One region of the Rhizobium sp. KNZ2-6A genome, then DNA from elsewhere that is predicted to be linked to it. Evidence: riboswitches for the same ligand, from Rfam matches in the RefSeq annotation. Region 1 holds a riboswitch; the other holds the start of a gene.

Region 1 (15,086 bases):
TCTGCGGCCGCCAGCGGGCGCGAGGTCCAGGTTCTGAGAGTTTCGGCTCCAGCGCGCGGAAGCAGAGCGCCAGTTCGTCGCCGCCAAGCAGGGTGACGTCGATGTCATGAGCCTCGAACATGCTTTCGGAAACAACAATCTGCTGGCCGTTGAGAAAGACTTCGCAAAGCGTCGCGAGCCCCTCCAGTCGCAGGACCGCATCGCCGGCCTCGGCGTCCACCAAACGGCAGATGTACCAGGCATCGCGGTCGTGGAGAGGCTGGGGCCTCGTCCGGTCGAAACGCCCGGCCTTTTCCAGCGCTTCCGCCACAGTGCCCGGCACCGGTGCCGGGATGAAGCCTGACGTCAGCGGCACATCGGATGGCGAGATGCAGGTGCCCGCGTCCGTCAATACCAGATTCCAACCCTCGCTCAGCCGCATTCCGCCGCCGAGATCCGCCAAGCGCCCGCCCATGACATCTTCCGGGGATTTCCCCCGCCCCAATATTTCCAGAATGACCCAGCCGTATCGCAATCGAACGCAAGCCCGTCAAAGCTTCCGTTCGAGCTCGCTCATCATGGCATCCCATGCATCGGCGGCCGGATCAAGCGCTGTGCGCAATGGCTCGAATTTCTTGCGCGTGATGGCGCGGGCAAGCTGAAACTGCACCGACTTTGCCGCTTCGGAGATTTTCCGTGCCTCACCCGCCGTTTCGGACAGATCGGCCGAGAGCCAATCGAAGTGACTGCCGGCCAGCTCAAAATTGGCGCCAAGCTGGCGCAGCGTGTTGAACGCGTATTTATGGAAAAAACCGAAGGGCCGTTCGGCGATCGCCTCCACCTGCGCGGGGAAAATCTCGGCGAAGGCGCGGATTGGATTGGCTTGCGGCCGGCGGCGGAAATGGAAGGAGAGAAGCTGCCGAGCCGTCTCGCGGATGGCGGCTTCGGCCGGTGCCTTCTCCGGGAATTTCGCAAATTCTGTATAGGGCAGGAAGGGCAGGTCCTCATCCGTCAGATGCAGCTGGAAGAGCCCGTCGAAATCCTCGCCCGACAGCCGGAAGAACCCGCCATTGTGGAAGTAATCGAGCGTCCGGCCCTCCATGTTGAGCCGGTTGATCGCCACCGTCGTCTTGCCGTGTTCGCGACGATAGCCGACCCCTTGAGTATCCGGCATGAAGAAGGAATCCATCTCGACCAGGCAGAGCCGGCCGCGGCCGATCTGCTCGGCGACATGGTTCTGAACCTTGTCGTAGATCGCAAGCTCGGTGCAGCGCACGCCATAGAGCGCTTCCAGATCCTCGAGCGGCACCTTGAAGAAGGTGAACTGATCGCCCTCGAAATCCTGTGTCAGCGTAAAGCCGAGCATGGCTTCCGGCGGCAGCTTCAGGCTCGAAAGCACTTCGATCCAGAGATCGATGTAGCAGTTGGTCTCGGGCCACATGCGCTCGCTGTCGTGCAGCGCATGTGGCTTGTAGGCGGCAGGATCCAGTCCCTGAAACACGGCAGCCATGAGTGCGATCAGCCCCACAGCGTCTTGCGCACGCTCTCGGGCCATTCCTTGGTGTCGAGACCGTGGGTATGGAACAGCGCCAGCGCGATGCGCTCCAGGCCAAAGCCGACGCAGGCCGTGTGCACGACGCGGCCATCGGCAAAGTTCAGACCCCACTTCGTGCCGAAGGCATCCTGGTGGTAGTTGAAGCTCATGCAGGCTGTGGGATTGGCGATGGACGTGATCGGGATCAGTAGCTCGAACTTCAGGTTCTGATCGCGCTGGTTGTTGGCGAGCATCTTGCCGGCGCGGCCGAAGAACGGGTCGTTGGCGACATCGATCGTCACGTCGAGACCAACGGCCTTCATCATCTCGACACCACGATCCATCCAGCTCTGGCGGAAATCCGTCACATGCTTTTCGCTGCCCATGCAGACATATTCGCGCATGCGGAATAGCTGCTGGCGGGCCGGATCCTTGGAGGGCTCATGGCGGAAGCAATAGGATTGCAGATCATAGAGCGCGCCGTTTTCCGGAATGGCACCGCGCTTGGCAACCGTCGGATAGAGCGGATAGCAGGCCGCCGGCGTCAGCACGATATCGGTCGCCTGCTGGTCTTTCGTCCAGTCGTCGCCGACTTCCATGCACTTCAACAGGCTCATATGGTCGAGCTCGTTGCCGCAGAAGCTGTGCACCGTGCCGGCCAGCTGCGGGAAGCTCTTCATGTAGCCGCTCGTTTCGAAGAAGGCGCGGTTCATGCCGGGCGGAAAGCGAATGGCTTCGGCGCCATCGGCGCCGCCGAACGTGTCGATCAAGCGCTCGAAAGCGGAAATCACGTCTTCGAACTGGCCGCTGCGGCCGTAGAGACCATCAACGCCGGTGTCGATCAACAGGCCAGAATCGAAAAGACGGTCGAGAAACGATGTTTGCATATCCATAACGGTTACCCCAACAGGCTGGTATCTTGTTTGTGGACGAGCAGCATGGTCGACGTATTGCCGAGAATGCGGTCGTTCGAGATCATCAATTGTGCCGAGTGCGCGTCGCGCAGGTGGCGGCCGAGGCTATAGGGCGTACCGTTCTTGTAGCCCATGATGCCGCAGATAAGCATTGCGTGGTTGATGATCGGCAGGATCATCTCCGACGACGCGATCTTGACGTTGTTCATCGCCACCGCAAAGCCCATCGACGACAGGCGGTCTGCGTCGAGCTTCGCCTCTTCATAGGCCTTCAGCCCGGCAACCACATTGGATTTCACCATCTGCAGCATACTGGAGGCTTCAGCCAGACGCAGCGCGCCGGGCGGTGGCGCACCAGGAGACTTGCGGGCAGCGGCACGCACGAAGGCCTGGGCGCGGGACACCGCGTCGGCCGCAATGCCGTACCAGACGCCGCTCCAGAGCAGATGCGAGCTGGCCAGCATCGACTGCGCGGCAATCTCTGCAAACGGCTTCGGCAGGATCTGTTTGGCCGGAGCCTCGCCCTTGAACAGGAAGCCGTCGGAGCAGGTGCCGCGCATGCCGAGGGTGTTCCACTCGACCGTGCGCTTGATCTCGTACTGATCCCTAAGGAAGCAGGTCAGCACCTGATCGGAGGACGCCGCCTCGGCATGGCTGCGCGAGGTAATCAGGATGGCATCGGCATGGGCGCCGTAGGAAATGACGGTCGCATCCTTTTCGAGGGTGCAGGTGTCGCCCTCGACCTTGATGGCGCAGATGCTGTTGCGCAGGTTGCCGCCGATCCCGCCTTCGGTCGTCGCCGAAGCGAGCAGCAGCTGTTCCCGGGCGATGCGGCGCATGAAGTCTCGGTGCCAGTCGCTGTCGGCGCCATGCTCGACCAGGCTCGAAAGCTTGATCTGATGCATGGCGAAGACCATGGCGCTGGCGGCGCAGGCCTGACCGAGGATCGAGCAGAGCTCGGCAATCTCGGTCATCGACGCGCCTTCGCCGCCGAGATCGGCGGGGATCTGGATGGAGAGCAGCTTCTCGGCGCGCATGGCGTCGACGGCTTCACGTGGGAACCGGCCCTCGGCATCGACGGCATCGGCGTGTTGGCTGGCGATCGCTGCGACGCGCGCAGCACGCACCGCCGCCCCCTCGCCCGTCCCAACCTCAAGCAGAGCGACCGCCACACTCATCATGCGACCTTTCTGCTGTCCAGGATCATGCCGACGGTTCTTTCGATCGCGGCGATGCTGGCGAAGGACTTGCGGTTCAGCAGATTGTCCGGAAATTCGATGTCGAAGGCTTCCTCGATGCCGAGCATCAGCTGCACGGAAGCGAAGGAGGACAATCCCGCAGCATAAAGATCGGCATCGTCTTCGATCTGATCGACAGCAACGGGAAGCGTACCGAACTTGGCCAGCAAATCGCGAATCGTCTTGTTCATAGTCTAGTCCCTTCTGGCAATGGCAAGCACAACCGAAGTCATGCCGTCTTATCGTTGGCCAAGAAGTAACAGGTAAAATAGAACATTCCGCTAAGCGACGTGGTAAATACAACCAGCTTATACTTCGTTGAAAATTGCTATATTCGATACTTACCTGATTGAAATTTACCAAGCGTAAGCCATCTAACACGCGACTCAAGCATAAATATCGAGAATCACTAATATTAAGGAATGGCGATTTTTGGAATGTTGAGGTGTGAAAGAAGGTTAACGTACCAAAATTCGCCACCACGTTTCATTCAAAAAACGTCATAACAATCAGAGCGTCAGTGGAAGTATAGGCCTGCAGGACAAAAGCCGTCCCTAGCCTTCCGGCGGATAGACGTGCTCACCGCCGCGATAGTCCGAAATCGAATAGCAGCCTTCGCGCAGCTCCCGCACCGACATCTGCCCGATATCCGCCTTGCCGTAGCCGCCGGGGATATCGAGAATATAGGTTGGTTGGCAGAGACCGGAAATACGGCCGCGCAGTGCCGCGACGATCGCCTGGCCCTCGGCGATCGTCAGGCGGAAATGGCTGGTGCCGGGCGCGAGGTCGGGATGGTGCAGGTAATAGGGCTTTACACGCGTTTCGACGAAAGCCTTCATCAGCGCCGCCAGCACCTCCGGATCGTCATTGACGCCCTTCAGCAAAACCGACTGGCTGATGAGCACGATCCCGGCATCGACCAGCCGGGCACAGGCCGCACGGGCCTCATCCGTCATCTCACGCGGATGATTGGCATGCAGCGCTACATAGACGGTCTTGCCGCTCGCCTTCAGCGCCGCAATCAGCGCCGCATCGACCTTCAGGGGATCGACAACCGGAATGCGCGTGTGGAAACGGACGATCTTCACGTGATCGATATCGGCAAGCTGCCTGAGGATGTCTTCCAGCCGCCGCGGGGAAAGCACCAGCGGGTCGCCGCCGGTCAGGATGACCTCCCAGATCTCCTTATGCTCGCGGATATAGGCAAAGGCACCGTCAAGCGCATCGCCATCCAGCGTCCCGAGCCCCTGTGGCCCGACCATCTCGCGCCGGAAGCAGAAGCGGCAATAGACCGGGCAGACATGCACGGCTTTCAGGAGAACGCGGTCCGGATAGCGGTGCACGATGCCCTCGACGGGGCTGTGCGCATGATCGCCGATCGGATCGGCCCTCTCTTCGGACGTAACGAGCAATTCGGCCGCATCGGGCACGAACTGCCGGGCGATGGGATCCGCCGGATCGGCCGGATCGATCAAACGCGTAACGGTCGGCGTCAAGGCGACGGCATAACGCTCCGCCACCGCTTCGAGCGCGACCGCCTGATCGGCATCGATCAGCCCGGCGCGCTCAAGCTCGCCGATGGTCCGGATCGGGCGCATCACGTTCATGCGTCATACTCCGCGACCGGCGCCCACAGCACCTGCTCGATCCGCGAGGCACCCGTCGCCAGCATCACAAGCCGGTCGAAGCCAAGCGCGATGCCGCTTGCGTCAGGCATAACGGCAAGCGCCTGCAGAAAATCCTCGTCCAGCGGATAGGTCTCGCCATAGACGCGCTGCTTTTCCGCCATCTCGATCTCGAAACGGCGGCGTTGCTCCTTGGCATTGGTGAGCTCGCCGAAGGCATTGGCAAGCTCGACGCCGCAGGCATAGAGTTCGAAGCGCTCGGCAACGCGATGATCCCTGGCCGAAGGCCGGGCAAGGGCCGCCTCGGAAACGGGATATTCGTCGAGGATCGTGACGCGGCCGAAGCCGAGATTGGGTTCGACCTTCTCGACCAGCACCCGGCTGAAGAGATCCTGCCACAGATCGTCGTCGGCAACGCGAATGCCCGCCTGGCGCATATCCGCCGCCAGACGCTCGCGATCCGTCGATCCATCGAGGCCGATGGAGGCAAAGAGATCGATGCCGGAATAACGTTCGAAAGCGGCCGCCACGCTGATGCGCTCCGGCGCCAGGAACGGGTCGGTCTCCGCGCCGCGATAGCTGAATTTCTTCGCCCCGACCGTCTCCGCCGCAAGTCCCAGCAGCGCGGCGCAATCGGCCATCAGGATCTCATAGCTCTCGCCTGCCCGGTACCATTCGAGCATGGTGAATTCCGGATGGTGCAGCGGCCCGCGCTCGCGATTGCGGTAAACATGGGCGAAGCAGGCGATACGCTCCTCGCCGGCCGCCAAAAGCTTCTTGCAGGCGAATTCCGGCGAGGTATGCAGATAAAGAGGCAGCGCCCTTCCGTCGGTCGTCAGCGCCTCGGTCTCGAAGGCATGCAGATGCGCCTCGTTGCCGGGCGACACCTGCAGCGTCGCCGTATCCACCTCGATGAAGTCGTTGCGCGCGAAGAAAGCCCGCAGCGCCACCTGGATTGCATTGCGGCCAATAAGGAACGGCCGCCGGTCCGCATGGACATTGCGGGTCCACCAGGGGGACGCTTTGCTCGTCTTCGGCTTCATTCCTAGCTTTCTTCAGGACACCAGCCGCCTTAGGGGTGGCAATTTCCATTGATTTAGGGTAGTTGCGCCCCCAAGCAAACAAAAGCTGCGTCTCGGAGAGCATTTCGACAGTCCCTCTACGACGCAAAACGCAGCGTTACAAGGAAGTCTTATGGTCAAGGTCATCGCCTCTTCCGTCCGCAAGGGCAACGTTCTCGACGTCGACGGCAAGCTCTACGTCGTTCTCACCGCCGCGAACTTTCATCCGGGCAAAGGTACGCCGGTCACCCAGGTCGACATGCGCCGCATCGTCGACGGCGTGAAGGTCTCCGAGCGCTGGCGCACCACCGAGCAGGTCGAGCGCGCCTTCGTCGAAGACGTGAACTTCCAGTACCTCTATGAAGATGGCGAAGGCTTCCACTTCATGAACCCGGCCAACTACGATCAGGTCGTGGTCGACGTCGACACCATGGGCGACCAGAAGGCCTATCTTCAGGAAGGCATGACCTGCATCCTGTCGATCCACGAAGGCATTCCGCTGGCGCTCGAACTGCCGCGCCATGTCACGCTCGAGATCACCGAGACGGAACCGGTTGTGAAGGGCCAGACGGCATCCTCGTCCTACAAGCCCGCCATGCTGTCGAACGGCGTGCGCACCATGGTGCCGCCGCACATCAACGCCGGCACCCGCGTCGTCATCGCCACGGAAGACAATTCCTACGTCGAGCGCGCCAAGGACTGAGCAATTCCAGGAAAAGTGCTGAGCGCTTTTCCGATCAGCCACTTCATCGCATGAGAAAACGCCTCGTCTCCATGACGGGGCGTTTTGCATTTCGGGCGAATGGAAATCAAATCAACCTCGCCAAGGCGCGCGACATCACCAGATCGCCTTATTGCCTATTGCCTATTGACCCTTTTCTGATCCGTCGGCTCCGCATCGACCGCGTCCGACGACGCATCGATCTCGATGCTGTGCTCATGCGGAGCCAAGGTCTGCAGATGCAGGAGACGCGGCGACATGGCCTGCATGAAGGCCTCGGAGCGGCCGATATAGATCAAGGTCGCATCGGGTAATTCGGCCAGCAAGGCACAGGCCTTCACCTGAACTTCGGCCTCCAGGCCTTCCAGGGCATCGTCCATGATGACCCATTTCGGCTTTGCCAGCAGCAGATGCGCAAAGCCGATGGCCTTCTGCTCTTCGGTATCCAGCAATCGATCCCAGCGGGCCTGCGTATCGAGGCGGCTCTTGAGGCGGCCGAGACCCACCCTGTCCATGACGGCATCGACGGCGGCATCGTCATAGGCATCGCGATCCTCCGGAAAGCAGATCGCCTCTCTCAACGTGCCGCTTGGAACGTAGGGCGTATGCGGCATGAACAGCATATCGTCCATCGGCGGCAAGCTCACCGTGCCGGAGCCGCTGTACCATTGATGCGCCAGCACCTCGAACAGCAGCCTGCGGTTCACGCCGTGATCGCCGTTGATCATCAGGTGCTCGCCGGCATGGATGGTGACGGTGCCCTCGGCAATCGAGAAACCGTTCTCCGTGGCCTCGTCATTGGTTTTGGTGGAAACTTCCAGATCGGTCCACACCATCGTGCCGGGCGCCGCCTTTTCGAAGACGAGCGTATGCGGCATCGGCGTCTTGTCGTCCATTTCCGTCAGTGCCTTGCGGAAATCGGTGACGCGCATCAGCGTGGCGCGCCATTCGGCGATCGGGCCGAAATTGGCGACATACCAGCGCAATGCCGAATTGACCTGATTGAAGGCACCGACGGCCACCATGAGCTGACCGAAGGTCAGGCCACCGGAGAAATAGGCCGGGGCCGCAACGAGGATCGGAATGATCAGCACCAACCAGCCATAGCCTGCCGAGACCCAGGTCAGATTGGTATTGGCGATGGCAAGCTGGCGGATGACGCCGAGGACGGCTGATATATCGAGATTGATCCGCCGCCGTTCGTTCTCCTCGCCACCGGCAATGGTGATCGCCGCCATATGCTCGTTGGCATGCATGAGCGCAAAGCGTAGCTCAGCTTCCTTCGAATAGCGGTCCGCATTCAATCGCACCAGCCGGCGGCCGACGAACTGGCTGAGGAACGAGGCCGACCCGGCATAAAGGATCGCCGCCCAGACCATATAGCCGGGGATCGCGAAGCTCGCGCCATTGACCTTGAACACCATGCCGCTGGACAGCTCCCAGAGCACGCCGATGAAGCTCAGGAGCAGGATCGTCGCCTGCACCAGGCCGATGGCAAGCCCGGTCGTGCTTTCGGCGAGATTGCGGGCATCTTCATGCAAGCGCTGATCGGGATTGACGCCGATCAGCCCGGAGGAGGCGAGACGAAGCGCGCGCTTGGCCTGAAGCCACTGATTGACCAGATCCCGCGCCAGGCCCTCGCGCATGTAGAGCGCGGTCATCTGGTTGAGCCAGGCCTGGACGACGTTGAGGACCAGAAGCGAGCCGGCGATGATGCCGAAGACGCCGAGCTGATGGAAGAAGGCGGTGATATCGCGCCTTGCCAGCGAATCGTAGAAGGGCGCGTTCCAGCTATTGAGCAGCACCTGGACATAGGCCGTGACCATGATGATCAGGAAGAGCGCGACGGTAAGCGAAATGATCTTGATGCGGACAGGCGAATTCCAGAAAGCCGAGAACATCATTCTCAGCCGGAAGAAAAGGCTCAAATCGTACCCGACCTGCTCGTTTCCCTGGATATTCGGCTTGGCTTGCGCTTCAACTGCCATCAGCACTTCCCTGCGACGCACATCCCGTCAATTAACCATGCCCCGCCCCCATGTCCATCCTTGCAATAGATCAATGCGATCACGTTGCTATATACACGGTTTCACGCCTTGAACCGAATTCGGCCAGAAATTAGCTTGCACATGAATGATTGAGAAAGCCTTCCGATGCAATTTCAGGGAACTGCGGACTATATCGCCGACAAGGATCTGATGGTCGCCGTCAACGCCGCCATAAGGCTTGAGCGCCCGCTCCTCGTAAAGGGCGAACCGGGCACGGGCAAGACCGAGCTCGCCCGTCAGGTGGCCGCGGCCCTCGGGCTCGATCTCCTCGAATGGAATGTAAAATCGACGACGAAAGCGCAGCAGGGCCTCTACGAATATGATGCCGTTTCACGCCTGCGCGACAGCCAGCTCGGCGACATCAGAGTTCACGATGTCGGCAACTATATCCGCCGGGGCAAGCTCTGGCAGGCCTTCACCTCGCCGGAAAAATGCGTGCTGCTGATCGACGAGATCGACAAGGCCGACATCGAGTTCCCCAATGATCTCTTGCAGGAACTCGACCGCATGGAGTTCCATGTCTACGAGACCGGCGAGACCATCCGAGCCGCTATCCGCCCGATCGTCATCATCACCTCGAACAACGAGAAGGAATTGCCGGACGCCTTTCTGCGCCGCTGTTTCTTCCACTATATCCGCTTCCCCGACATGGAAACACTGAAGCGCATCGTCGAGGTGCATTATCCCGGCATCAAGCAGTCGCTCGTGCATGCGGCGCTGACGCAATTTTTTGAAATTCGCGACATGCCGGGCCTGAAGAAAAAGCCCTCGACCTCCGAAGCGCTGGATTGGATCCGCCTGCTGGTCGCCGACGACATCGATCCGGAAACGCTGCGCGCCGATGCGAAGAACGCACTGCCGAAACTGCATGGTGCGCTGCTGAAGAACGAGCAGGACGTGCATCTTTTCGAACGGCTGGCTTTCATGGCGCGCGGGCAAGGGAAGTAACAACAGTTGCTGTGCTTTCCGCCCACGGAACTGCGGGCGTCTTTAAAAATAGGAGAGCCGCATCACCCGCCCTCGCCCTTCGAGGCTCCGGCCTTCGGCCTGCGCACCTCAGGGTGAGGTCTGATCTCCTGCGCCATAGCACGAACCTTCTCTGCCTCACCCTGAGGTGCCTTGGCGCTGAAGCGTCAGCGCAAGCGTCAATGCCTCGAAGGGAGAGGCAGCCCCGGAGCCTATTTGCTCACGTCAAAAACGGACCCAGCCCGCCGCCGGTTGCCCATTGACCCGCATGAATAGCAGGTTTATGCATTTCTCCTTGTGGTGATTTGGCCGGCCGGCTTGCAGCCACGTTAAATAAGTCGCTAAAGGGCCGCGTGCGGACCGGTAGCGATTCATGATCGCGGCCGGTTTTTTTGTATTTGGTCGAGTGAAACGATGCCCATCAAAATTCCCGATACGCTGCCCGCGTTTGAAACCCTCCAGAACGAGGGTGTGCGGGTGATGACCGAAACGGTGGCGTTCCGTCAGGATATCCGCCCTCTTCAGATCGGGCTTCTCAACCTCATGCCGAACAAGATCAAGACCGAAGTCCAGATGGCGCGCCTGGTCGGCGCATCGCCGCTGCAGGTGGAGTTTTCGCTGGTGCGCATCGGCGCCCACAAGGCCAAGAACACCTCCGAAGAGCACCTTCTCGCCTTCTACCAGACCTGGGAAGAGGTGAAGCACCGCAAGTTCGACGGCTTCATCATCACGGGAGCGCCGATCGAGCTGCTCGAATACGAAGATGTCACCTACTGGGACGAGATGCGGCAGATCTTCGACTGGACGGCCACCAATGTCCACTCGACGCTGAATGTCTGCTGGGGCGCGATGGCCGCCGTCTATCACTTCCACAAGGTGCCGAAATATACGCTGACGGAGAAGGCGTTCGGCGTCTATCGCCACCAGAACCTGAAGCCCTCCTCGGTCTATCTCAACGGCTTCTCCGACGATTTCGCCATTCCGGTCTCGCGCTGGACGGAGGTGAAGCGCGCCGACATCGAGAAGGTGCCGGGCCTGCAGATCCTGATGGATTCGAGCGAGATGGGCGTCTGCCTCGTGCATGAACAGGCCTGCAACCGGCTCTACATGTTCAATCACGTGGAATATGATTCCACCTCGCTGGCGGACGAGTATTTCCGGGATGTGAATGCGGGCGTGCCGATCAAGATGCCGCACAACTATTTCCCGCATAACGATCCGGAAATTCCGCCGCAGAACCGGTGGCGCAGCCACGCGCATCTGTTCTTCGGCAACTGGATCAACGAGATCTACCAGACCACGCCGTATGATCTGGAGGAGATCGGCCAGGAAAGGATTTGAGGCTTGTTCATTCCCTTCTTCTTGAAGCTGAGGCAAGCGAAGGTTCCGGTGACGCTCCGGGAGTTCCTGTCGCTGCTTGAGGGAATGGAAGAAGGGATTACCGATTACGACGTCGAGGCCTTCTACTATCTGGCGCGCGCGACGCTGATCAAGGATGAGCGCTTCATCGACCGTTTCGACCAGATCTTCGCCGATTACTTTCGCGGCGTCGAGGCGGTCAGCGGTAATGCCGATGGAGAAGCGTTGGAGCCTTCCGCCATTCCTGACGAATGGCTGCGCAAACTTGCCGAGCGGCATCTGACCGAAGAGGAAAGACTAGAGATCGAGGCACTCGGTGGCTTCGACAGATTGATGGAGACGCTGCGCGAGCGACTGGCCGAGCAGAAGGGCCGGCATCAGGGAGGCTCGAAATGGATCGGCACGGCGGGTACCTCGCCCTTCGGCGCCTATGGCTATAACCCCGAAGGCGTGCGCATCGGCCAGGAAACCTCGCGCAATCGCCGCGCGGTAAAAGTCTGGGACCGGCGCGACTTCAGGAACCTCGATGACGGCGTAGAGCTTGGCACCCGCAATATCAAGGTGGCGCTGAAGCGCCTGCGCCGCTGGGTTCGCGAGGGGGCAGCCGAGGAACTGGATCTTTCCGGCACCATCCGCTCCACCGCCGAGCATGGCTATCTCGATGTCCAGACACGGCCGGAGCGCCGCAACGCCGTCAAGCTGCTGATGTTCTTCGATGTCGGCGGCTCGATGGACGACCATATCCGCGTCGTCGAAGAACTCTTCTCTGCCGCCCGCGCGGAGTTCCGCCACATGGAGTATTTCTACTTCCACAACTGTCTCTACGAGGGCGTGTGGAAGGACAATCGCCGCCGGCGCGTCGACATCACGGCGACGACGGATCTCATCCGCACCTTCGGTCCCGACTACCGCGTCGTCTTCGTCGGCGACGCATCCATGAGCCCCTACGAGATCTCTCAGCCGGGCGGCTCGGTGGAGCATTGGAACAAGGAGGCCGGCGAGACCTGGCTCGCCCGAATGACCGGCCATTTCCGCAAATGCATCTGGATCAATCCGGTGCCGGAAAGCTATTGGGGCCATACAACCTCGATCTCGATGATCCGCCGCCTGATGAACGACCGCATGTATCCCCTGACACTCGGCGGGCAGGAAAGAGCGACGCGGGAACTGTCGCACTGAGCGTCATAAATTGGTTCAATATAACAGCGGAAAAATTGAGCTTGCATAGCCTATCCAACTTGATCCGGATTCATCAAGATGATCTTTCGATATCTGCTAGATACGAAGTTTGAAAAAAGCGAGCAGGCAAATGCAAATTAATACCAACGCTTTCACGGCTATAATCATGATGTTGGTGCTATCTACCTGGCCTGACATGACGTTTGCTTCCAGCCTCGCGCTCACTACAACCGCGACAGAAGCGACGTGTTTTTCAGCAAGGGGTGAAGAGGCGATTACCCTATGTACTGCTGAACTCGCTAAGCAGAAATCGTCAGACGCTTTCGGCAACCGGGCGGGAGCATATGGCTTTGCGATGCAATATGACAAGGCTGTAGCCGATTACACTAGCGCTATACAGCTCGCTGAACCCGACGGTGTTATGCTCCCCACATATTACCAAAACAGAGCGGGTGTGTATTCTGCTATGAACAAATATGAGCTGGCGATAGCGGATTATACAAAGGCATTGGATTTAAACCCAAAACTCAGCACGGATTTTGTCAGTCGGGGACAGGCCTACGCCGCTTTGAACAAAGATAAAGAGGCGTTTGCGGATTTCGACAAAGCGATGAAAGACAAATTTGCGAAGCCGCTCACCCTGCGTGTACGGGCTGACCTCCTATTGACCAGAGGCGAACCAGATCGCGCGATCCAAGACTACCAAGATTGCCTCAAGCTGCAGCCAGGGAATGTTTATGCGATGATCGGGATTGGCAATGCATATTTGAACAAAAACATGACCGATTCAGCATTTTCTCAATATGATCTTGCCCTCTCCACTCGACCGATCTGCCCCGAATGCCTGATCGCTCGCGGGAGTGCTTTTGCCAAAACTGGCAACACCGAGAAGGCGATAGCAGACTATAACGCCGCCCTCGCCTTTCCTGATCAGTTCATCGCTCCGAATGCGAAAAAAGAGGCCGAAGCCAAGCTGCGTAAGCTACAATAGTCTTGGTGGCACAGTGCCTCCGATTAAAGTACGCTACATAAAGTCACCTCCGCAAATGGGTCTGGCCAACCCGTTCGGGAAAATCACTGGATTTATACGACCTCGATCTCGACGATGTCCCGGCTGATGAGCGACCGCATGTATCCGCTGACCCTCGGCGGGCTGGAAAAGGCGACCCGGGAATTATCGCGCTGAGCGATCAGCATTTGCATGCCGTAGCGCCACCAAATAGACACAACCATTTGTAGAAGGAGAAGTGCAGCAGATATCGCCCCGACTCGCTGCGAAAACCGGTGGAGATATGCGTGCGCCACGCTTTAAAATTACTTTTCTTCATCGCAACCATTCTGTTCGCCTCGCAGCAGGCAAGATCCGAAGATGGGGGCTTCTCCGGACAATGGGAACGGATCGACTCCAATGCCAGCGTCGGTGAAAAGTGCCGCATGGGAATAATCAGGCAGGGCAGGTTTATGAGGATCAGCACCAGCAATGGCTGGAGCGCTACCGCGGAGACGAGCAGTTATGCAAACGCCGGCTACGCGGCAGGTATGGGACGCTGGAGCTCCTATGTGGAAAAATACAGTCAAAAAGCGTTCTATATCCTTCTCGCCGTTCGCGGCGACAGGTTGATGGTGATCATGGAGGCCGAAAAAGCGGATGGGTCGAACCAATTAATTCGCACGCTTTTCAGCAGACGGACAGCCAGCTCTCTTCACGACAAGCCGGACGGATCAGGACGAAATCGACCATCGTTCTTATGCTCCTCACATTCACAACATAATGTGTCAGTGTTCTAGCTATGGGCAAAGCCTAATCAGACCTTGCCCCCTTTCCGCCCGCCCCTAAATTTCGCCAGGGAACCGGTTGCGGAACGGCGCGAATGGAGGCAGGGTCTGACCTCGCATACTCAAAAGCAATGGATGAGCTGATATGACGGAAAGCACTTTGCAGCGGGAACATTTTGGGACGACGGCGGATGGAGATATCGTCTATCGCATCAAGATATCAGGTGGCGGCCTGACCGCCCATATCATGTCCTGGGGAGCGGTCATCCAGGATCTGCGCCTTGACGGCCACGGGCCCTCGCTTCTGCTCGGCTTCGACAATTTCGCCGATTATCCCGCTCATTCCTCCTATTTCGGCGCCACGCCCGGCCGCTGCGCCAACCGCATCGGCGCCGGCCGCTTCACACTCGACGGCAAGCAGTATCAGCTGGAGCTCAATGAAAAGGGCGTGACCCATCTGCATGGCGGCAAGGACAATATCGCCAAGCGCAACTGGACCATCGTCGAGCACGATACCGACCGCGTCGTCCTGAAGATCGTCGATCCCGATGGCCGCGCCGGCTATCCCGGCAATTGCACGATCCAGGCAACCTATTGGGTTCATGGCAATGGCGAACTGTCGATCACCTACGAATCGACCACCGATCAGCCCACTCTCGCCAATGTCTGCCAGCACGCCTATTTCA
Region 2 (15,086 bases), on a different contig from region 1:
GTGGAAATCGTCCTTCAGCGGGTCGCCCACCGGCCACTTGCAGGTGCGCTCCGTAAGCTCCGTCAGGCCGAGACGGCGGGAAATCGGAACGACGACGTTCGAGGCCGGGCGATATTGGATCTCGTTGACGGCATCGACTTCGATTTCTTCCTTCAGCATGGTCGCGCCCTGCTGGCGGGTAATCGTGCGGGTTGCGACGCGAGACGTGTAATTCGGAGCGCGGGGCGCGGCACTGCTGCGCTTCGGCGTACGTGCCGCAGTCGCCGTGCCGCCCGCCTTCGCTCGGCCGGGAAGGTTCAGGCGGTGCACCTTGCCGATGACGGCATTACGGCTCACGCCGCCAAGCTGCGCAGCGATCTGGCTGGCGCTTAACCCTTCGGACCATAGCTTCTTCAGCTTCTCGACGCGTTCGTCTGTCCAATTCATGCCCTGTCTCCGCTGTCGCGTTTCCGATGGCAGAATCCCTCACCATTGCCTCGCATGGGATCGAGGCACGAAACGCTTTAAAATTGTGGTGACTAGTTCCGCCGCATGCAGTCTAGCAATTGGTTTTTAACCTAGTGTGAGGCTGACTCCGTGACAAGAGTCGCGGGAATCTTGAGGAATCGATTTCGAGGTTTTCCCCAACTTGCTGCCCCGGCGTGGCATTTCTGCAATAGGCAGTGCCGAACGCATCTCTTTTGGCCGCCAGCGCTTTCTCGCACCTGCTAAATCGCCAGTTTTGTTGACATCGCGGTGCAAAACATCAATAGTGCCCAGGCCGCCGCAAGGCGGCATTTTTGATTTTTTCGGACCCGTTTCATCGAATGGAAGCGATTGGTCCTTAGGGTTGTGATCGAGGAGACATGCCATGGCAGAGACCGCGCCGCTTTACGATACCTATCTGCGTGCTCCGCTGCGGTTCGAGCGAGGCGAGGGCGTCTGGCTGGTTACCGAAAATGGCGAACGCTATCTCGATTTCGCAGCCGGCGTTGCGGTCAATTCGCTGGGTCATGCTCATCCGCATCTGGTTGCCGAACTAAAGGCGCAGGCCGACAAGGTCTGGCACCTGTCCAACCTCTATGAAGTACCCGGCCAGGAAAAGCTGTCGAAGCGGCTGACGGAAGTGACCTTCGCCGACAAGGTGTTCTTCACCAATTCGGGCGCGGAGGCGCTGGAATGCGCCATCAAGACGGCGCGGCGCTATCAATTCGCCAAGGGACATCCCGAAAAGTTCCACATCATCACCTTCGAAGGCGCCTTCCACGGCCGCACGATCGCGACGATCGCCGCCGGCGGCCAGGAGAAGTATATCGAAGGCTTCGGCCCGAAGGCGCCGGGTTTCGATCAGGTGCCGTTCGGTGACCTCGATGCCGTTCGCGCGGCCATCACCGACGCGACGGCCGCGATCCTGATCGAGCCGGTTCAGGGCGAGGGCGGCATCCGTCCCGCGACCAACGAGTTCCTGCGTGGCCTGCGGGAGATCTGCGACGAGCATGGCCTGCTGCTGGTTCTTGACGAAGTGCAGTGCGGCGTCGGCCGCACCGGCAAGCTCTTCGCCTATGAATGGGCTGGGATCAAGCCTGATATCATGGCCGTTGCCAAGGGCATCGGCGGCGGTTTCCCGCTGGGTGCCTGCCTCGCGACGGCGGAAGCCGCCTCGGGCATGAAGGCGGGCACGCACGGCTCGACCTATGGCGGCAATCCACTTGCCATGGCAGTCGGCAATGCGGTGCTGGACATCGTGCTCGCCGACGGCTTCCTGCAGCATGTGCGCGATATCGCTCTGGTGTTCCGCCAGGGTCTCGCCTCGCTGAAGGACCGTTTTCCCGACATCATCGAGGATGTTCGTGGCGAAGGCCTGATGCTCGGCATCAAGGCGGCAATTCCGCAGGCGGAGCTGCTGCAGGCGGTCCGCGCCGAGCATCTGCTGGGTGTGCCGGCTGGCGATAACGTCATCCGCCTCCTGCCGCCGCTGGTCGTGACCGCCGAGGAAGCGCGCGAGGGTCTCGCTCGCCTCGAGCGCGCCGCCGAGCGTGTGCGCACGGCCCGCATCAAGAAATCGGCTTGAACTCAGCGCCCGCAGTCGGGGCGGTTACCGCGCCGCGCGTCGAAGCGACGCGCAAAGGACGCGGTAATACTTAGAAATCGCATAAGCCTTCCCTTAAATCGATGGCGATTTAAGGGGTTATGCGTGCCCCACGCGGGCGTTATTGTTTTTTCTGGAGTACAGGTAAGGACATGGCTTCTCCGAAACACTTTCTCGATCTCTCTGCCGTTCCGGCTGCAGATCTGCGCGATATCATCGACGATGCGATCGTGCGAAAGCAGGCGCAGAAGGCTGGCACGGCCGACAAGCCGCTGGCCGGCAAGATGCTGGCGATGATCTTCGAGAAGCCGTCCACTCGAACCCGCGTCTCCTTCGATGTCGGCATGCGCCAGCTGGGCGGCGAGACGCTGTTCCTCTCCGGCACCGAAATGCAGCTCGGCCGCGCCGAGACGATCGGCGACACGGCGAAGGTGCTGTCGCGCTATGTCGACGCCATCATGATCCGCACGACCGATCACTCGCGCCTGCTGGAACTCGCGGAGCATGCGACCGTTCCGGTCATCAATGCTCTGACCGACGACACGCATCCCTGCCAGATCATGGCTGACATCATGACCTTCGAGGAGCATCGCGGCCCGATCAAGGGCAAGACGCTCGCCTGGACGGGCGATGGCAACAACGTGTTGCATTCGCTGATCGAAGGGGCCGCCCGTTTCGGCTATCGCATGAACATGGCCGTACCCCTTGGTTCCGAGCCGAAGGATCACTATCTGAACTGGGCCCGCAATGAGGGCGCCGAAATCATGCTCTCGCATGATGCCGATCGTGCGGTCGCCGGCGCCGATTGCGTGGTAACCGATACCTGGGTTTCCATGAATCAGGAACACCGGGCTCGCGGTCACAACGTCTTCCAGCCCTATCAGGTCAACAAGGCTTTGATGGCACAGGCCGGCCAAGACGCGTTGTTCATGCATTGCCTGCCCGCCCATCGCGGGGAGGAGGTGACGGACGAGGTGATCGACGGCCCGCAATCCGTTGTTTTCGATGAGGCGGAAAACCGTCTTCATGCGCAAAAGTCGATTCTTGCTTGGTGCCTGGGCGCGATCTGAGGATATGAGCCGCGTCTCGAGGGCGCGGGCGCAGTAGGAGTAAAGCAATGGCCGAAAATGCCGCCTCGCTGGGTCAATTCGATTTTGCCGGTGACGACCATGTCGTCCCCTTCCAGGTGGAAGGGCTCGATGTGCGTGGCCGCGCCGTGCAGCTTGGTCCGCTGCTGGATACGATCCTGGCACGGCACGACTATCCGACGCCGGTGGCGCGGCTGCTGGCCGAGGCGATCGTCCTGACCGTCCTGCTTGGCACCTCGCTGAAGTTCGAAGGTAAGTTCACCGTGCAGACCAAGGGCGACGGTCCCGTCGATCTTCTGGTCGCCGATTTCTCGACGCCGGAGAATGTCCGGGCCTATGCGCGTTTCAATGAGGAGGCGCTGGCAAAGGCCGTCGCCGAGGGCCGTACCGAGCCTGAACAGCTGCTCGGCAAGGGCGTGCTCGCCTTCACCATCGATCAAGGCCGTTTCAGCCAGCCCTATCAGGGTATCGTCGCGCTTGATGGCGCTTCGCTGGAGGAGATTGCCGGCACGTACTTCCGCCAGTCGGAACAGATCCCGACGCGTGTCCGCCTGGGTGCCGCAGAGCTTTTCGATCGCGATGGCGAGGGCAAGCCGCGTCACCGCTGGCGGGCCGGTGGCCTGATTGCCCAGTTCCTGCCGGAAGCCCCCGAGCGCATGCGCCAGCCGGATCTCCATGGCGGCGATGGCGATAGCGGCCTGCGCGATCATGCCGAAGACGATGCCTGGGCGGAAGCGCGCAGCCTGGTGGAAACCATCGACGCCGACGAATTGACGGATCCGCTTGTCGGTACCGAGCGCCTTCTCTATCGCCTGTTCCACGAGCGTGGCGTGCGCGTCTACGAGCCGAAGGCGGTTTTCGATCGCTGTTCGTGCTCGCGCGACAAGCTGAAGGGTGTGCTGAAGGGCTTTACGGCAGAAGAGATCGAGGCCAGCCAGGAGAATGGCGAAATCGCCGTCACCTGCGAGTTCTGCTCGACGACCTATCGTTTCGAAGCGTCGGAGATAGAAGCGGCCTGACGCTGCCGGTTGCGGCGGCTCAGTTCAGCGTGCGCAGCAGGTTCGGCGTATCCAGCGAGAAGGCGGGGATCTTGACATGGAAGAGTTCCCCGTCGTCCGTCTCCATCTGGTAGTGGCCGAACATCATGCCTGACGGCGTGTCCAGCGGACAGCCGGAAGAATATTCATAGCTATCCCCAGGTTTCAGGTGCGGCTGCTCGCCAACCACGCCAGGCCCCGTCACCTCATCCACGATGCCGTTCATATCGGTGATGTGCCAATAGCGCGTCACCAGCTTGACGGCTGTTTTCGAATGGTTGGAGATGACGATGCGGTATCCCCAGACATAACGGTCGTCGTCCGGATCGGATTGCTCCTCCAGATAAAATGGTTCTACGACCACCTCGATGTCGCGTGTGAGGGCGCGATACATGCCTGATACCTTGCCACTGCGCTGAAACGTCCGGTGCGCTTTCAAGCACGGCGGGCGTTCCAGTATTTTCCTTTTCGCGGCATCTTATCCGCTTTCCACTGCTCCCGCAAAGTGCGGGCTATCTAGCGGTATCCTATAACCTATTCCTTCCGTCAAGGAACGGCCTGATGAAAACTTGCGTGAACAGCCAGGGCGCGCCGCAAATCAGCTATTACGGCTAATGATGAAGGTTAACAGAGCGCTCTCAAAAGTATCTCGATCCGCTTGCCATTTGGTCTTACCCGCCTTAGTGCCGCGGGCTCAGCCTCAACGTGCAAAAACGCTTACCGAAATTGCGGGTGCACTTGCGGGCCGGTCATCATATCTGTGTTTCCCGTAATCAAAATCTCCAGATCATATAATTCCTGATCCGGTCTTATGTTCCGCTTCGAAGGAGCCCACGATTTCCCGTCGCGGAGATTTCGGCTATCATCTGATTCTGGCATCGCCCATGCCTCCCCCCTCCACTCGGGAAAGTATATTTCATGCGGGGCCGTCGATATCCAAACCGACTGTTTGAGCGCCTGGCATAAGGAGGGGTTGCGGTCACTGCTCGCAATAGGAGGTTTATATGAGGCTTTCTGCCCCTGTTTATCATTTGAAGCGCAAGGCGAGGCTCTTGTCCCGCCAGCAGAATATCCCCTTGCATGCCGCGCTGGATCGCGTCGCGGCCGGCGAAGGTTTCGGAGGCTGGAGTTTGCTTGCAAGCAAAGCGAACACAGCCGTATCTGTCGGCGAGTTGTATTCGCGTTTAAGCCCGGGTGACCTGGTGTTGATCGGCGCGCGGCGCGGTCACGGCAAGACCCTCATGAGTCTGAGGCTCGCCGTCGAAGCCATGAAGGCTGGCAATCGCGGCGTGTTCTTCACGCTGGAAGACACGGAAAAGGTCGTTCTGGACCGTTTTCCTGTCATCGGCGCCGATCATGCGGAATTTGCGCCGCTATTTGAATTCGACAATTCGGATGCCATCAGTGCCGGCTATATCGCCGAGAGGCTGGCCGAGGTGCCGCGAGGCACGCTGGCGGTGGTCGATTTTCTGCAGCTGCTCGATCAGAAGCGGGAAAAGCCGGAGCTGATGATCCAGGTTCAGACGTTGAAGGCGTTTGCGCGCGCCAGGGGCGTGATCGTCGTCTTTGTCTCGCAGATCGACCGCTCCTATGATCCGGCGGTGAAACCCTTGCCCGATCTTTCGGACATCCGCTTGCCGAATCCGCTGGATCTCAAGCTGTTCGACAAGATGGTCTTCCTGAACGACGGCCTGGTTGAGTTTAAGGTCGCCAGCTGAAGAGCTGTCATTGCCCGATGAGGGCAGGTCGAGCCGCCCGGAGGATATCCGGGCGGCTCGATTGATATCAGGCGGAAACCTGCTCGAGAGCGCGGGCGAAATCCTCGACCAGATCGGCGCTGTCCTCGATGCCGGCGGAGAAACGCACCGTGCCCGGCGAAATACCGAGCTCGGCGCGGGCTTCGTCGGTAAGGTTCTTGTGCGTCGTGGTGGCCGGATGGGTGATCAGGCTCTTCGAGTCGCCGAGATTGTTGGAGATCTTCACGATGTCCAATGCGTTCTGCAGCTTGAAAGCCGCTTCCTTGCCGCCCTTCAGCTCGAAGGCGACCAGCGTCGAGCCGCCGCTCATCTGCTTGGCGATGATATCGGCCTGCGGATGGTCCTTGCGGCCCGGATAGATGACGCGGGCGACTTTGCCGGTCTGCTCGGCGAGGAAATCGGCAACCTTGGAGGCGTTCGCCGTCTGCTGCGCAACACGCAGCGGCAGCGTCTCGATGCCCTTCAGCAGCGTCCAGGCGGTGAAAGGGGACATAGCCGGGCCGGTGTGGCGGAAATAGTCCTGGAGGTTCTCGTCGATCCACTGCTTGTCGGAGAGGATGACGCCGCCGAGCGAACGGCCCTGGCCATCGATATGCTTGGTGGCGGAATAGACGACGATATGGGCGCCGAGTTCCAGCGGCTTCTGGAAGAGCGGGGTCGCGAAGACGTTATCGACCACGACCTTGGCGCCGATCTGGTTGGCGAGCTTGGCAACGGCAGCGATATCGACCACTTCCAGTGTCGGATTGGTCGGGCTTTCGAGGAAGAAGAGCTTGGTATTCGGTCGAACAGCCTTTTCCCAGTTCTCGACAAAGCGGCCGTCGACCAGCGTGCATTCGATGCCGTATTTCGGCGCCAGCGTCTCGACCACCCAGCGGCAGGAGCCGAAAAGCGCGCGGGCAGCGACGATATGATCGCCGGCCTTCAGCTGGCAGAGAATGGCGGCGGTGACGGCGGCCATGCCGGAAGCCGTGGCGCGGGCATCTTCAGCGCCTTCCAGCGCGCACATGCGCTTCTCGAACATGTCGTTGGTGGGGCTGCCGTAGCGGGCGTAGATGAATCCGTCAGTCTCCCCCTTGAAGCGGGCTTCCGCGGCTTCCGAAGTCTCATAGACAAAGCCCTGGGTCAGATAGATTGCTTCGGATGTCTCGCCGAATTGCGAACGGAGCGTTCCGCCGTGAACGAGCTGGGTTGCGGGGCGCCAAGTCTTGCTCATGCCATCACCACTTTCAAAACAAAAAAACCGGCCGCGAAAGCAGACCGGTTTAACCCCGGTCCTTTTAGCCACTTATTTAACGTGGCTGCAAGCCGACCGGCCAAATCACCACGGGATAAGTTGCAATACTGCCGTTGACCGCTTGCGTCAATTCCCCGAGTTTGGTTTTGTCTGCGGCAAATTACTGGCCGCGCTTCCGTCTGGATGTGCGAAGGCCGCAGTAACATTTCGAACGCGCCCACCCGGCAGATCTATTCGCGACTTGCCGGCTTATATACTGGGTCGGCTTATGCAGTGGGCCGGCTGATGCACTGGGAAAGAGGCATGATGGCTCGCAATACTGGAATTCTGGCCGATCGCGCCATCGCGGCGCTCTTTGAAACGGGGCGGCTGACGAGCGAGAGAGAACTGGACGTCGATCAGATCCAGCCGGCAAGCCTCGACCTCAGGCTTAGCGCCCATGCTTTCCGCGTCCGCGCCAGCTTCATGCCCGGTCCCTCGCATCTCGTTGCCGACAAGCTCGACCGGCTGAAGCTGCATGTTATCGACCTTTCCGAAGGCGCGGTGCTGGAAACCGGCTGCGTCTACATCGTGCCGCTGATGGAGCGCCTCGACCTGCCCGAGGATATGTCGGCCTCCGCCAATCCGAAGAGCTCGACCGGCCGTCTCGACATCTTCACCCGTGTCATCACCGACCGGGCGCAGGAATTCGACAAGATCCCCGCCGGCTATTCCGGCCCGCTCTACCTCGAAATCAGCCCGCGCACCTTCCCGATCGTCGTTCGCCGCGGTTCGCGCCTGTCGCAGATCCGCTTCCGCGTCGGCCAGGCCTTGCTCACAGAGCCGGAACTTCTGGCGCTGCACGAAACCGAGACGCTGGTCGCCAGCAAGAAGCCGAACATCACCGGCGGCGGCATCGCGCTGTCGATCGACCTTGCCGGCGACAAGGAAGGGCTGATCGGCTATCGCGGCAAGCACCACACCGCCGTTGTCGATGTCGACAAGAAGGCCCAGCACGATATTTTCGATTTCTGGGAGCCGCTTTACAGCCGTGGCCGCACCGAGCTGATCCTCGATCCGGATGAATTCTACATCCTCGTCTCGCGCGAGGCCGTGCATGTGCCGCCGCATTTTGCCGCCGAGATGACGCCGTTCGATCCGCTGGTCGGCGAATTCCGCGTCCACTATGCCGGCTTCTTCGATCCAGGCTTCGGCCATGCGCCGGCCGGCGGCCGCGGCAGCCGAGCCGTGCTGGAGGTGCGCAGCCACGAAGTGCCCTTCATTCTCGAAGACGGCCAGATCGTCGGGCGCCTGATCTACGAACACATGCTGGAACAGCCCAGCAGCCTCTATGGCTCCGGCCTCGGCTCTAACTATCAGGCCCAGGGCCTGAAGCTCTCGAAGCACTTCCGGCTGTGATCCGTCGCTGACCGGCCTTGACAGAGGCGGCCAACTGTTGGACATCTCAAGGTGTCAGGCGGGTGTAGCTCAATGGTAGAGCAGCAGCTTCCCAAGCTGAATACGAGGGTTCGATTCCCTTCACCCGCTCCAAATCCCAAAATATTCGTATTACGTCAAAAACGGCCTCTCGTCTTGAGCGTCTCCATCAGCGCTTCGCCGAAGGTCGCAATCGGGCGGCCAAGCCGTCCTGCCGGCGGGCGATGTATCAGCCAGTTGACGACTTTCGGGTTGAAATCCGGCGCCTCGACGATCTCGACCGCATTGCGCCAGCGGCTGTCGGCCAGTGCGGCAGGTGTCAGAACACCGATGCCGAGGCCGCGCGCCACCAGGGACATGCGCAGATCGGCGCTCATCGCCTCGACGGCGACGTCAAAGGGCAGGCGCTCCGCTTCGAAGCGGTGATGAATGAAGGCGCGGAAGCCGCAGCCGCTCTGGTTCATGATCCAGGGGAAGCGGGCGAGGTCTTTAAGCCGCGGCGTCTTGGGAACGCCGAGCGATGGTGCTGCGACGAGGATGACGCTGTGGACCCCGAGCACATCGCCGACGACATTATCAGGCGGCTCGACACCTTCCGCCAGGCAGACAGTGGCCGCGTCCAGCTGGCTATGCGCCACCTGCTCGATGAGCTGCGGCGACCAGCCCGAAACGATGCGCAGCGTCAGCCGTGGAAACTCGTTGCGCAGCTGATCGAGGGGGGCCGAGAGTGCCGCCTCCGAGAGATAGGGCATGATGCCGAGACGGAATTCGCCACCGATCGCACCGCCGGGCGAAACGCCGGCCTTGAGATCATCGAGCGAGCGGAGCACGCGGCGGCCATGCTCATAGGCCTCGCGTCCCGCCGCAGTCGGCTTGAGGGGCTTCGACTGCCGGTCGAGCAGCGCAATGCCGAGACTGTCTTCCAGGTTCTGGACACGCCGGGTAATGCCCGGCTGTGTCAGGTTGATGCGTGCCGAGGCGGCAACGATCGAGCCCGTTTCCACCACGGCGACGAAAGCTTCAAGATCATGAATGTTCATGATGAACTCGCATAATCATTATTAGTTCATTTCAATTGCCGCATTATGCAGCAAAGCGATAAACATGGCTATCAATATTATCAGAAATCATTGGAGAGGTCATGTCCCAGGTTCCCGAACGCGTCACGAGTGATGCCGAAGACGACGCGCCGGAGGCGGTCGCTGCACCCTCGACATTGCTGTTTGCCGTCGCCACCGGTGTCATCGTCAGCAATCTCTTTGCGCCGCAGACGCTGGTCGGCGTCATCGGTCCGTCGCTTGGTTTTTCAGAAAACGCAGCCGGCCTCGTCGCCATGGCGTCATTGCTGGGCTATGCCGCCGGCCTGTTTTTCCTCGTGCCGCTTGCCGATCTCGTCGAAAACCGCCGGCTGGTCCTGCGCATGCTCGTCTCGGCCCTGGTCATGGCGGTCGCTGCCGCTTTCGCGCCGACCGGCTGGAGCCTGCTTGTCTTCCTCTTCGGCCTGGGGGCTGCCTGCTCCGCCATTCAGATCCTCGTGCCGATCGCTGCGGCGATGACGCCGCCGGAACATCGCGGCCGGGTGATCGGCAATGTCATGAGCGGTCTGATGGTCGGCATTTTGCTGTCACGGCCCTTGGCAAGTCTGGTCGCCGGCATATGGGGTTGGCGAAGCTTCTACGCGATCAGCGCCGCGGCGCTTGCCCTGCTGATCGCCGTTCTTGCACTCCGATTACCGGAACGCCGGCCGCTGGTGAACACCGGCTATGTCGCGCTGATCGCCTCGCTCTGGCAATTGCTGCGTGATGAGCCGGTGTTGCGGGTACGCGCGTTCACGGCTGCTATGGTGATGGCGAGTTTCAGCCTTTTCTGGACAGCGGTCGCGCTGCGCCTGACGCAGCCGCCTTTCTCCCTCGACCAAGCCGGCATCGCCCTTTTCGCCCTTGTCGGAGCAGGCGGCGCGGCGGCGACCTCTCCCTTCGGCCGGATGGGTGACCGCGGCTGGACGCGCATGGCAACAACCGTCTCGCACCTGATCCTGCTCGGTGCCATGGCGCTGTCTGCATGGGCGGGCGAAGGCGAGACCGGCCATTCCCTGATTTTCCTGGTTGTGCTCGGCGCGGGCGCCGTGATGCTCGATGTCGGCGCCACCGGCGATCAGACATTGGGACGCAGGGCAATCAATCTGCTGCGGCCGGAGGCGCGCGGCCGTATCAACGGCCTGTTTGTCGGCATCTTCTTTCTCGGCGGCGCCGTGGGCTCGGCGCTGGCAGGGACGGCCTGGAGCTGGGGCGGCTGGACCGCGGTCTGTGCCGCCGGCGCAGTTTTCGGAACTGCGGCGCTTCTGACCGGGCTTGCCGTAAGGACATGACGCGTCCGGCGACCCGAATGTTCGTTACAAACGAATGGCGGCGGCATTATTGGATGCTGCCGCAATAATACCTTTCTTCCTTCAGGTTGATGCCAGACATTCGTGCCAGATGATCATCCGTCAACTGGAATGGATGCCGATGCTCAATGTTGCGTTGTTTTACAGGCTGAGGGCGATCTTCACGCGCGGCGTGTTGAAGATTTCCCGCCGCACGAAGGTGCCGGGCAGCGCGACGATCATCTGGAAGGATGGCAGCGTCACGATCGGACAAAAGGCCTTTCTCCGAAGGGGGATCGTCATTGACGCCCAACGCGGCAGCATCGATATCGGCCGGAATGTCTCCCTCAACGACTATGCCATTCTGCTGGGACGCGGCGGCATCACGATCGGCAACGACGTGCGCATCGCCGCACATGCGATGGTCGTGTCCTTCGATCACAATTTCGACGACCTCACGCAGCCGATCCGCATGCAGGGCGTCACCAAGAAGCCGATCGTCATCGAAGACGATGTCTGGATCGGGGCGGGCGCCAAGATCCTCGGCGGCGCCCATGTCGCCAAGGGATGTGTCATCGGCGCCAACGCCGTGGTCAAGGGGAAGACCGAGCCCTACGGCATCTATGTCGGAGCTCCGGCAAGGCTGGTGAAGCGGCGGGGAGAAACCGGCGGCCGCGGATCGGCAAAGGTCGAATTGCTCGCCCGCGCGAAAAAGTAGTCGCGGGCGCTGCCGCCATCCTTGCCGAGCGCGATATTCCCCTCGATATTCCCCCTGGGGCATGACTCTGCTACATCGTATCGGTGAATCAGGAATGTGCATCCACGACCGGAGGCCGGATCAAGACCATGCGTGTTTGCCTTTCGTCGCCAATCTCCATGGCCCGGTCTATCGCGCATGCGGCGCTGATCGCCATGTCCTGCGCTCTGCCGTTTTCCGTCCACGCCCAGGAGGCGAAGCCGTCGAACCTGCCGATCCTGTTCGATGCGCGCGAACGCCTGCCCAAGCCCGATCTGTCCTCGCTGGTCAGGCTGCGCTTCCTGACTTCGATCGATTTTCCGCCCTTCAACTTTCTCGATCAGAACGGCAAGCTCACCGGCTTCCATGTCGAGCTTGCCCGCAAGATCTGCGACGAGCTCGACATAGCGGACAAGTGCCAGATCCAGGCCTTGCCCTTTGGCGAGCTGCAGGCAGCACTGGCGGCTTCGCAGGGCGATGCGGTGATATCAGGCGTGGCCGTCACGCCCGAGCTGCGCAAGAGCTTCGCTTTCTCGCGCCCGTTCCTGATGCTGCCGGCCCGCTTCGTGCGCAATCTCAAGGCGTCGCTCAGTGGCACCACGGCCGCGTCGCTTGCGGGCCACCCGGTCGGCGTCGTCAGGGGCACGGTGCACGAGGCCATGCTGGCCGCCTTCTTCCCTGCGATCAAGCCGGTGCCGTTCGACGACAAGGATGCGCTGCTCGCGGCCGTCAAGGACGGCAAGGTCGATGCCGCCTTTGCCGATGGCCTGCAGCTGTCATTCTGGGTTTCCTCACCGGCGGCGGAAAAATGCTGCGCCTTGTTTGACGGTCCCTACCTGTCGCAGCAGTTCCTCGGCGAAGGCATGACCATTATGCTGCGTCAGCAGGATGCCGATCTGACGGCCGCGATCAACCATGCCCTTGCCACACTGTCGCGCGACGGCAGGCTGCAGGAAATCTATCTGCGCTATTTCCCTTACGGGCTTTACTGATCAGAGCAGTTCCAGGAAAAATGCGCAGCGGTTTTCCGTCCGGAATGCGCAAAGCAAGAAAATGCTTCAGGCTTTGCGATAGCGGGCAATGGCGCTGCGCTCGATGGCGGCGCAGGTGAGCTTGTCCAGGCCGAAGCGATCGCGAAGCAGGCTGAGCAGGCGCAATTCCTCGGCCTTGACCGACAGGTCGGCCGAAGCGACTTCGACGGCAAGCGCGTAGGCCGTGTCGTAAAGGCGCGCCGGCAGCGTATCGCGCACGGTTTCGAGCACGATATCCAGGCCCTCATTGTTGGAAAGCAGTTTGGCGCAATCACGGGAGACGGAAATCAGCTTCTCGTCGTCGAACCCCTTGAAGACCGGCAGGGCGTGAATGAGCTCGCCAATGCGGCTGAGTTCCCGGTCGTTCATCGTGCGGTCGACGGCCGAGGCCAATACCATGACGTAGATCAGGGCCTCGTGAGCAGAAAGCGGCTTGTTCATGGCAGGCGAAGTCCTTTGAATTTGGCAGACTGAAAAGTCGCGCGTCTCATGGCAAAAGTTACTGCATAATTCCTTAAATCGGAATCGATTTAAGGAATTATGCAGCGGATCTAAAGTGCTACAACGACCTCAGCGCCATATATCATGCAGTGCACTGCAATGGCGGAAGCAAGGCATCAGATCGGATTGAGTGGATTTTCCTTGGCTGGCGGCGGCCCAAGCGTCGATTTCCCGTTCTTGCGCGGATCGTCTCCATACATGCCGCGCTTCTTCTGCTTGGCCTCATCGACAAGGGACGCAAGCGGAGAGCCGGGTTCCGGATCCGCCCAGCCGAAGCGGACGAGCCAAGCGCTGAGGTCGACGCGGACATAGCGGCACTCGCCCTTGATCATGCCCTTCCAGGCGGGGTCCGGCACATCGCAATCGATGGCGCGACCGCGCAGATACATGCGGAATGCCGTGCGGGCGGCCTGGCCGCAGGGCCAGCTGTTGCCGCTCGGGCCGGTGCACATCCGGTCGACGTCGGTCGGAATGATCCCGTTCAGCTGCACGCTTCTGCCGCCGAGGGTCAGTATGCCCGCCTGGTCGGCAAATGGCCGGACAAGCTCGATCGTCGCCTGCCCCTGCGGCTTGGACGCCGGATCGAGCGAAGTCTGTTGCGACTCGGGCTTGGGCTGGGCCTGCTGCGGCTGTGGGGGAAGGGTCCGATATGCGGCTGCCGACATTTCCCTATCGATCTGGTCGGCCGGGGTTCGGTTGTCCGGAGTGGGGTCGGCTTTCGTCTGTTCGGCGGTGGCCGTCTTGTCTGACGCGGCGTTCGCTGGCTCTCGCTTCTGGGCGGCGGAGATATCCGCATCCTTCGTAACGTTACTGCCAGGCGTTTTAGCGACGTCGTCCGTGGCCGATGCAGGCGACGCTGCAGCCGCGATTGCCCGCAATTCCGGACTGCTGTCGGAGGCCGCGACTGGCAGAGCCGTCTTTTCGTTTGTGGAGTTCGCGACCTGCGCTGCCGGCTGGCTGTTTGGCTGCGATTTGTTTGACGCCGTGTCGTCCTGCTTGGCCATTTCGACGGCTTTTGCGTCGGCCTTGGCAGTCTCTGTCGGCGCGGTCGCGGCGGGCTTGTTCGCAGCCGTCGTGGCGCTGCCGGCTCGGCCGGGTAGGGCAAAGCCGTGCTTCCCCATCGGGACCGCGACGAAGGTCAACCAGGAACCAACAACCGCGCCTACCGCGCATGCGAGCCAAAGATTACGACGCATAACGAGAAAACTTTCCTATTGGCTGGCCCATATGATCCGGGCGATCCATTCCACATCCGCAAGATCGAAGCTGCGGTTGGGGTGTTCGGGGTTCAGCGACAGGAGTTCTATCGATTTCGCGCTCTGCCGCAGCAGGACCTTGGCCATCACTTCACCCTCGCGGGTCTTTACAACGACACGGTCATTTTTCCTGATCTGAGCCCCTGGCTCGACGATCAGAATATCCCCGTCGCGATAGAGCGGCAACATGCTTTCGCCCTGGACTTCGAGCGCATAGACGCCGGCCCTTTGCCCGGCCGCGACGGGAAATTCCACCATGTCCCAGCCCTGACCGGCAGGAAACCCGCCGTCGTCGAAGAAGCCGCCGGCGCCCGCCTGGGCAAAACCGATCAGGGGGATGGCGTTTTCAGCCGGCGAAATCCCATGCATCGCTACGGTGCCAGCCGGTTCGCCCGGCCGGATGAAGCTCAGGAACTGCTCCAGGCTGGCTCCGGTCGCATCCAGGATCTTGGCGATCGATTCCGTCGACGGCCAGCGCAGGCGCCCGTCCTGGCTCAATCGCTTCGATTTGTTGAAGGAGGTGGCGTCAAGCCCGGCACGGCGTGCGAGCCCGGAAGGGGTCAAGGCGTGCCGCTCGGCAAGCCGGTCGATCGC

What was found. A riboswitch is a leader RNA that binds a small molecule or an ion and turns the genes downstream of it on or off. The one in region 1 is predicted to bind S-adenosylmethionine.
Region 2: linked by a shared signal. The riboswitch ahead of ACPYOP_RS13460 (O-succinylhomoserine sulfhydrylase) and the one ahead of metA (homoserine O-acetyltransferase MetA) in region 1 are both predicted to bind S-adenosylmethionine.

What each region holds. Positions count from the first base shown of each region.
Region 1 is NZ_JBNDIC010000029.1:646-15,731, reverse strand. It holds gene ACPYOP_RS19710 (glycoside hydrolase family 2 protein) at 1-454, opposite strand, end outside; gene ACPYOP_RS19705 (DUF1839 family protein) at 530-1,489, opposite strand; gene ACPYOP_RS19700 (amino acid--[acyl-carrier-protein] ligase) at 1,498-2,406, opposite strand; gene ACPYOP_RS19695 (acyl-CoA dehydrogenase family protein) at 2,412-3,605, opposite strand; gene ACPYOP_RS19690 (acyl carrier protein) at 3,605-3,856, opposite strand; gene ACPYOP_RS19685 (lysine-2,3-aminomutase-like protein) at 4,220-5,272, opposite strand; gene epmA (EF-P lysine aminoacylase EpmA) at 5,269-6,333, opposite strand; gene efp (elongation factor P) at 6,485-7,054, shown strand; gene ACPYOP_RS19670 (ABC transporter ATP-binding protein/permease) at 7,210-9,060, opposite strand; gene ACPYOP_RS19665 (AAA family ATPase) at 9,226-10,068, shown strand; SAM riboswitch at 10,374-10,451, shown strand; gene metA (homoserine O-acetyltransferase MetA) at 10,501-11,427, shown strand; gene ACPYOP_RS19655 (vWA domain-containing protein) at 11,431-12,624, shown strand; gene ACPYOP_RS19650 (tetratricopeptide repeat protein) at 12,755-13,615, shown strand; gene ACPYOP_RS19645 (hypothetical protein) at 13,921-14,412, shown strand; gene ACPYOP_RS19640 (aldose epimerase family protein) at 14,546-15,086, shown strand, end outside.
Region 2 is NZ_JBNDIC010000016.1:26,416-41,501, forward strand. It holds gene ACPYOP_RS13430 (GcrA family cell cycle regulator) at 1-426, opposite strand, end outside; gene ACPYOP_RS13435 (acetylornithine transaminase) at 851-2,050, shown strand; gene argF (ornithine carbamoyltransferase) at 2,221-3,138, shown strand; gene ACPYOP_RS13445 (Hsp33 family molecular chaperone) at 3,186-4,175, shown strand; gene apaG (Co2+/Mg2+ efflux protein ApaG) at 4,195-4,587, opposite strand; gene ACPYOP_RS13455 (DNA helicase) at 5,198-5,911, shown strand; gene ACPYOP_RS13460 (O-succinylhomoserine sulfhydrylase) at 5,979-7,166, opposite strand; SAM riboswitch at 7,210-7,288, opposite strand; gene ACPYOP_RS13465 (2'-deoxycytidine 5'-triphosphate deaminase) at 7,491-8,585, shown strand; tRNA gene ACPYOP_RS13470 (tRNA-Gly) at 8,644-8,717, shown strand; gene ACPYOP_RS13475 (LysR family transcriptional regulator) at 8,741-9,643, opposite strand; gene ACPYOP_RS13480 (MFS transporter) at 9,745-10,971, shown strand; gene ACPYOP_RS13485 (acyltransferase) at 11,081-11,686, shown strand; gene ACPYOP_RS13490 (transporter substrate-binding domain-containing protein) at 11,845-12,696, shown strand; gene ACPYOP_RS13495 (tellurite resistance TerB family protein) at 12,763-13,176, opposite strand; gene ACPYOP_RS13500 (hypothetical protein) at 13,353-14,432, opposite strand; gene ACPYOP_RS13505 (S24 family peptidase) at 14,448-15,086, opposite strand, start outside.